One region of the Chryseobacterium sp. T20 genome, then DNA from elsewhere that is predicted to be linked to it. Evidence: riboswitches for the same ligand, from Rfam matches in the RefSeq annotation. Region 1 holds a riboswitch; the other holds the start of a gene.
The links. Region 1 has a riboswitch for S-adenosylmethionine ahead of ACMA47_RS15345 (TonB-dependent receptor plug domain-containing protein). Riboswitches for the same ligand answer to the same signal wherever they lie in the genome.
Positions count from the first base shown of each region.

Region 2: it holds a riboswitch for S-adenosylmethionine, as region 1 does, so the genes downstream of both, ACMA47_RS08560 (alpha/beta fold hydrolase) here and ACMA47_RS15345 (TonB-dependent receptor plug domain-containing protein) in region 1, are expected to answer to the same signal.

Region 1 is NZ_JBLFDU010000006.1:157,071-160,965, reverse strand. Features, by position in the region: gene ACMA47_RS15345 (TonB-dependent receptor plug domain-containing protein) at 1-1,993, opposite strand, end outside; SAM-I-IV-variant riboswitch at 2,290-2,387, opposite strand; gene ACMA47_RS15340 (outer membrane beta-barrel protein) at 2,508-3,895, shown strand, end outside.
Region 2 is NZ_JBLFDU010000003.1:12,556-16,450, forward strand. Features, by position in the region: gene ACMA47_RS08555 (ACT domain-containing protein) at 1-1,481, opposite strand, end outside; gene ACMA47_RS08560 (alpha/beta fold hydrolase) at 1,487-2,425, opposite strand; SAM riboswitch class I at 2,486-2,592, opposite strand; gene ACMA47_RS08565 (MGH1-like glycoside hydrolase domain-containing protein) at 2,781-3,895, shown strand, end outside.

The DNA.
Region 1 (3,895 bases):
TCCAAGTAATTCCTGTGCTATAGGATTGTGAAGTTTCCTGTTTTAATTTAGGAATACCCAGTGCCTGTGCTGCTTCAGAATTATTCCTGAAAGTACCAACCTGTGTAGTTTTTCCCTGCTGAATCAGTGTAGAAGTAGAGCTATAATAGATTTGAGCTAATGAAGGTGCTCTGAATCCTGTAGAAACAGCACCTCTCCAGTTAAGATTGGGAGCCAGTTTTACATTGGTTGCAAGTTTATAATTGAATGTAGATCCGAAGTCTGAATAATTCTCATATCGTAAAGCACCTTCCAACAGCCATCCGTCAGTGACTTCCAACTCTGCATCAGCATAAGCAGCAACACTGTTTCTGTTTCCGGAAACGGCATTTTCCGGACTGAATCCTGGGAAAACCTGCGCTCCAGCCGGTCTTATATTTCCGAAGAAATCGGTTACTTTCTCATTTTCAGGAGTTTTAGCCGTTACCACACGTCCATAAATATCATAAGAAGCATAAGAATTTTCTTTTCCGGCATTTACTTTATAGTTTTCATGTCGGTACTCAGCACCGAACGCAAGGTTCAATCCTTTCAGCACATCATATTTTTTGGAGAAGTCCAGATTGACGGTATTTTGTGAAAACTCAGATCCTCCGGCATCAAAGGTTCTTGGAGAGCTGTCCGTCAAAGAAGCATTAAATGTATTGACAACTCCAAAGCCAAAGGTATTTTTCCCGAATGTATTACTGAAATCTACATTCCAGCCATTCCATTTCCCTTTGATTCCTGCAGCAAGAGAATAATCATTTACCGCTGCTTCAATCTGGGGAAGATATCCGTTGGGAGTCACTGCATTGATATTTCTTTCCGTATTCGGAAGTCTGTAAAATCCTCCGGCATTTCCAAGGCGGTAGCTATACCCACCAAATGAGTACACTTTCCAATCATCATTTACAGGAATTTCAGAGTTGAAGAAAAGCTGCCCGGATTGTAATTTAGACTGTCCCGCTCTCAAACTGAAATCTTTTCTCTCCAATCCTCGGTAATTAAGCTCCTGAGACGTAAAATCTTTACCTAATATATTTTGAAGGTCAGAAATACTGTTTGCCCCTGAGATCTGAGACTGGAAATCAGATCCAAAATAACCCACCTTAGTTGCATATTGTTTTACTGTATTGATAATCTGCTGAGTATTGGAAGTATTCGTAATATTTTTATACAAGCCATCAATATTAACTCCATCCTGCAATGCTCTGTAATTAATAGCATTATAAGCATTGTAAATATCTCCTTCCCTCACTCCGGCTCTGGAATAGGGATCGCGGTACTGAGCAGAACCCGTAACATTAATAAATCCGGATTTTCCTATTTTCGCTCCATAATTAAGGTCTACAGAAATCGTCTGTCCATCCACTCCTCCTGAGAAATTATTGGCAACAGGCGATGCGTATCCTCCCAGAAACACTTGTCCGGAAAGTCCTAATCTCTTTTTCAGTCCGAGGTTAACAACTCCTGCGATGGCATCAGAACCATATTGAGCAGAAGCACCGTCTCTTAAAACCTCAATTTTTTCTAAAGCAAAGGCCGGAATCGCGTTAAGATCAGTTCCTACAGAGCCTCTTCCCGGTGTAAGCGTAACATTAATCAATGAAGACTGATATCTTCTTTTCCCATTGAGTAAAACCAAGACCTGATCCGGGCCTAATCCTCTTAAAAGAGCAGGATCTACAAAGTCAGTTCCATCGTTAACGGTGTGTGAGGTGGATGAAAATGAAGGGACAATATAATTTAAAGCCTGGCTGATATTGTTAGTCGGACTTTGTTTTAAAATTTTTGATATGTTGATGATATCTACCGGAACGGGCGTATCCGTTAATGATCTTCCGGAACCTCTTGATCCAAGGATGACCACATCATCTATTTTTTTAGATTGTAAAGTGTCCGTCTGGGCGTAATAAAATGTTGAAATAAGCGCGATAGAAGGGACAAATATTCTTTTTTTGAAATTATGCATGTTGATTGTTGTTTACTTTTTGTTGTTAAAAATTGTTTTTAAGCAATATAAATCCTGTAACCCTAAAATGTAAGGTTACCAGTGACGTCCGGAATGTTTGTATTATTTTTTAGAAATAGAAAGTGCTAGCAGCAACAACACATGCGCATATAGAAATGGCATGAAAACATATCAGAATAATGAAGACTCACTTCATGATCTGAAGAATAAAAAATTACTGATGGAATGTGATTTCCCTTGTCTTTAAACATTGATTTTAACTTTAAAACAAAAATTCAAGATGGGATAATGATAGAATGATAAACATTTTTTCCGGAAGATCCGGCTTATCGATTGCAGCACCTTGCTTGTTTTTGCAGGTTGCTATCCCATCTAGAGATTCTTGATAATTACCCGGCAAAGATATAATTATTTCGGAAATAAAAAAAATTTCAGCTTAATTTTTCGATTTTCACAATTTTACCGTAACAAATTCTGTTTTTCAGCGTCTAACCGGATATCAGTAAAAAACATTATGAAAAAAACGATTTTCGCTTTATCTTTATTAAGCTCTGTTTTTGTTTTTTCACAAGAAAAAAATAATAAACCACAGGAAAAACAAATTGAAGGGGTAGTCATCACCAAAACTAAAAAAGCCGTTGAACAAAAGGCAGACCGTACTATTTTTGACTTTTCCGAGCAACCTCAGCTAAATAACGGAAATGTTCTGGAAGGAATAAAAAAACTTCCGGGACTGGTATCCACTGATATCGCAGGGATGATGTATCAGGGAAAAATGCTGGAAGTATATCTTAACGGAAGACCTCTGAATATTACCTCCAATGAATTGAACTCCTTTCTGGAAGGGATGCCTGCCAATTCTGTAGAAAGAATTGAGGTAATCACCCAACCAGGAGCAGAGTTTCCGGCTACTTCCGGAGGTGCCATTATGAATATCATCACCAACAAAAATGCTAATAAATATTTAACCGCTACGTATTCTGGAAATTATTCTTTCACGAATTATGATAAATTCAGAAACAGAACCACAAACTCTGTTAACTTAAATGCAAGAAATAAATATTTCGGATGGCAGCTGAACGTTGGTCAAAATTACCGCGAAAGTATGCTGAATGGCCAGCAGGATGAACTTTTAACGAGTCACACTGACAGATATGCACGTGGATATTTTGCCAAATCCGGATTGACTTTTGATTTAGGGCAGGACAGATTATTATTGAACTACGATATTTATCACAACAATAATGACAACTATACTCTAAGTGATGGTCATGGAGATTTACCTTTTCAGAATAATCCAAAGGATTTGAGAGAAGCTTTTTATACGTCTTCAGATGTTGCTCACACCAATAGTTTGAGACAGGAAGCTGTAGTAACGTACCAGAAACGTTTTGCAGACAAATCTCAGAAACTGGACTTTCAATTGGGTTATACAAGATCGGACAGTAAATTTGCACAGGATAATTTCTTCCAGAACGGTAATTTTGCAGCCGCACCTTATTTACCTATTAACAGCCCTACAAATGGTTTAAAAGATATTCTGAACAATAAATCGGTGATGAATATTGCCAACTTCAAAGTAGATTATGCCCAGCCGATCAAACTTCTTGATGGCGGAAAAGTAAGCTTCGGAGGTTTGTATGAGAAACAGGATTATGATACGGAAAGTTTTGGCTTAACCAATCTTGAATATCAAAGACAAACAGCTTCAACTTATTTAGAATTTCAGGCTAAATTGAAAAAGTTTGACTTCACATTGGGTTCCCGCGCTGAAAATTATGATATTTCAGGAGTAACGAGGTATTTCGATAAAGATGCAAAATTGGTGGAGGCTAATTTGATTCCTTTCAATAAGTTTAAACTTTTCCCGAACGCGAGTATACAGTACAACATGATGAATCA
Region 2 (3,895 bases), on a different contig from region 1:
GCACCAGCTCCGGCTCCCATAATCACAATTGGATTTTCTCCATAGCTTTCTGTGTAGATTTCAAAGATTGAATCTGAGCCTTTCAACTGTCCTAGTGCGGAAGTTGCAGGAACAGAAACCAGTTTTACATCCAGTTCGCCTTTATCTTTCTGTAAGTCTCCGTGTAGATCACCTACATATCTCAATACATGTCCGGGTTCCTGGTTTTCTTTTATTTTCTGATATTCTTCATCCAGTTCTTCCAACCTTGAAAGGAATTCTGATTTTGAAACTTCAAGTAAGCTTTCCGGAACAAGATTCTGAATATTAATATCTCCGAATTCATTGATTAGGTCTAATTCTCTCGCCAGAATCAATAATTTTCTTGCTACATCATTTCCTGATAAGTCTTCTCTCGGATCCGGTTCTGTGTATCCTTTTTCCAAAGCTTCATTGATGATGGTTGAGAATTTATCGTCTCTCAAAGAAAAATTGTTGAACACATAGCTTAGCGTTCCTGAGAATACACCTTTGATTCTTGTAATATTTTCTCCTGAAAGATGTAATAATTTGATGGTATCAATTAACGGTAAACCTGCCCCCACATTGGTTTCATACAGATAACGTCTGTTGTTTTTACTCAACGTATATCTTAGTTTTCTGTATTCTTCTATCGGAAGGGTATTGAAAATTTTGTTGGAAGACACCAGATCAAATCCGTTTTCTGCCAAAGCGTGATAATTCTTTACAAAATCTTTACTGGCTGTGTTATCCACAACGATCAGATTTTCCAGTTGATTTTCATTAGAAAAGTTGATTAGTTCTTCAACATTCGATGGATGTTCTGCTGTTAAAACCTCATCACTCCAATTGGCATCAAATCCTTTTTTGTTGAAGGCAATTTTCTTAGAGTTGGCTACTGCAACTACTTTAAGGTCTATTTTTTTACGCTTTTTAATTTCTTCTGCAGATTCCAAAACCTGTTGTATCAATGTCTTTCCTACATTTCCGTGACCAATGATAGCCAGATGAACGGTCTTTGGTTTTTTGAAAATTTCAGATTCTATAATGTTTCTTGTTTTTTCATCCTGAGAAGAAGTCACTACGATATTGACTCTGTTTTCTCCTGCTACCTGATTCAAAAGCAATGGGAAAACATTGTTTCTTGCCAGTTCTGCAAAGACTTTATTGAAATCTTCTGCAACAAAACCAATCACAGAAACATTATTGATACTGTAGATCTGGGAAACTTTTCCAGATTTTCTTTCTTCTTCAAATTCATCAATAAGACAAGCTACTGCTTTTTCTGCATCATTTTCCTGAACCAGAATTGAAATTCCGTTTTCTATGGCTTGTTGAGAAATTACGCCCACACTGATACGTGCTAAAGTAAGCGCTTTAAAAATTCGTCCGTCAATCCCGATTTCTCCCAGGAAATCTTCTCCTTCAAATTTGACGATTGATCTGTTCTTCAAAAATTTTATTTCGTTAGCATTTTTCATTACTTCTATAAAATGTTTTTAATGATATTATTTAATTGTTGATATTCCATTAGGAAGGCATCATGCCCGTGTATAGATTGGATCTCGTGATAAGAAACATCCTTATTTTTCTCTTTTAAGTTTTCAAAACACATTCGGATTTCTGAAGCCGGGAAGAATAAGTCTGTATCTACGGAGATCATGTGCATTCGTGCCTGTATGTTCTCCAGTGCTTCTTCAGCAACGTTGATATTCATAAGGAGATGGTTCATCAGTTTGTAACTTTTTAAACTAAACCTTTCGTTTAGTGCGTTACCATGATAAACCAACCAGTCTTCTGATTCCAGGCGTTGTTTGTCCTGGTTATATTGGTTTTGAAATCTGTCATTGAGTGACTGTGGAGTTCTGTAACACAACATGGCATGAATTCTTGCTTTCTGTAATGGTTCTTCTTTATCATTCAATAAAAATTTCTGAACCAGACATTGTGCATGAAGCCAATCGTGTGTTCTGTAATCACAGGCAATAGGAATAAATATTTCTGCGAGATCCGGCTGCTTGGCAAGCATTTCCCAGGCAATCCCTCCTCCCAGAGAGCCTCCGATAATGGCATATAAATTTTTGATATGTAAAACTTCAAGTCCTTTCAGAAATATCGCTGCGATATCTGAAGGCGTGAAGTCTTCATAGTCTTCAATTAAAAAATCGTCGTATCCGTTTCCGGGTATATTAAAACACAGAACAGTATATTGATCAGTATCTACAATCTGATTTTTTCCTACCAACTGTTTCCACCAGCCTTTTTCTCCGGATACGTTTGAATTTCCGGTAAGAGCATGATTGATTAAAATGATAGGGGCTGTAAACAGATCTTTCCCAAAAAGCTGATAGCTCAATGAGATATTGTATTCCTTTTGGGAATAAGTTTGATACGTAAGATTAATATAGTTTAGTTCTGTTTTCAATTCTATTAAATTTTAATACAATTGAAAATGCCACAGGAAATGGCTGAAAAGAACTTCAGTAAGTTATCTGTCCAAAATTATTTGGTAGAACGTAGCACCTTCTTTGCTTGCGCAAAGGGTTGCTAAGGTTTCATAGGGTCTAATCCCTCAACCTTTCTTGATAACATTTTCAATATTTGAATGAACGAATGATGCAAAGGTAGTTCTTTTCTTTTAATTTCAAAAAAAAATTATTTTAATATTTAAAAAAGGCCTTAAATACAAGTATTTCAAGAGTATATTAATAATTATTCAGATGAAAAAAATTGGAATTACTTCTCAAAAAAACTAACTTCGTATGGAAAAATGATGAGATATGACCGCCGAAAAAGATAGATTACAAGATACCAAATGGAAAAACTGGGGACCTTATGTAAGCAACCGGCAGTGGGGAAATGTACGCGAAGATTATAGCCCAAACGGGAATGCCTGGAATTTTACCAATCATAATAATGCTGAAAGCTATGCCTACCGCTGGGGTGAAGAAGGTATTGCCGGAATTTCTGATGTAAAGCAGCTTTTATGTTTTGCTTTTTCATTCTGGAACAAGAAAGATAAGATGGTAAAGGAAAGATTCTTCGGATTGAGCAACCCTCAGGGGAATCATGGGGAAGACATCAAAGAAATCTTTTATTATCTGGATAATACACCTACTCATAGTTATATGAAAATGGTGTATAAATATCCAATCAATGAATTTCCTTACGATGACCTTGTTGCAGAAAACGGGAGACGCAGTAAAAAGGAACCGGAATATGAGATTTTCGATACCGGAATTTTCGATAATGATGAGTATTTTGATATTTTTATAGAGTACTGCAAAGCCGATCACAACGATATTCTTGCCAGAGTAACGGTCTGTAACCGAAGTCAGCATGAAGCACCTATTCTGGTAGCACCAACTGTATGGTTCAGAAACAACTGGAAATGGGGATACAATACCTATAAAGCAGAAATCAATGCTTCTCATGACGGAAGCATCAATATTGGACACGACAGTATTTCGATCAAAAAACTTTATTCCCGAAATACCAATGCACAAAGCGTATTTTGTGATAATGAAACTAATAATTCTAAGCTTTACGGAGCTCCTGCAGCTGAAAATACTTATTTCAAAGATGGAATCAATAATTTCATTACTCATAAAGCCAATACGGTAAATCCTGAAAAAAAGGGAACAAAAGCTTCTTTTCTGATTGATGAGCTTATTGGAGCTGGGGAATCCAAAGTTTTTGAATTCAGATTATGTCCGGATGAAGCTGATGCGCCTTTTGAAAAGTTTGATGAAATATTCAATACGCGAGAGGCGGAAGCGGAAGAGTTTTATAAAGACATTCAGAATGATACCGTGAATGAGGATGAAAGAAATGTTCAGAGACAGGCTTTTGCAGGACTTCTCTGGAATAAACAGTTCTATCATTATAATATCGG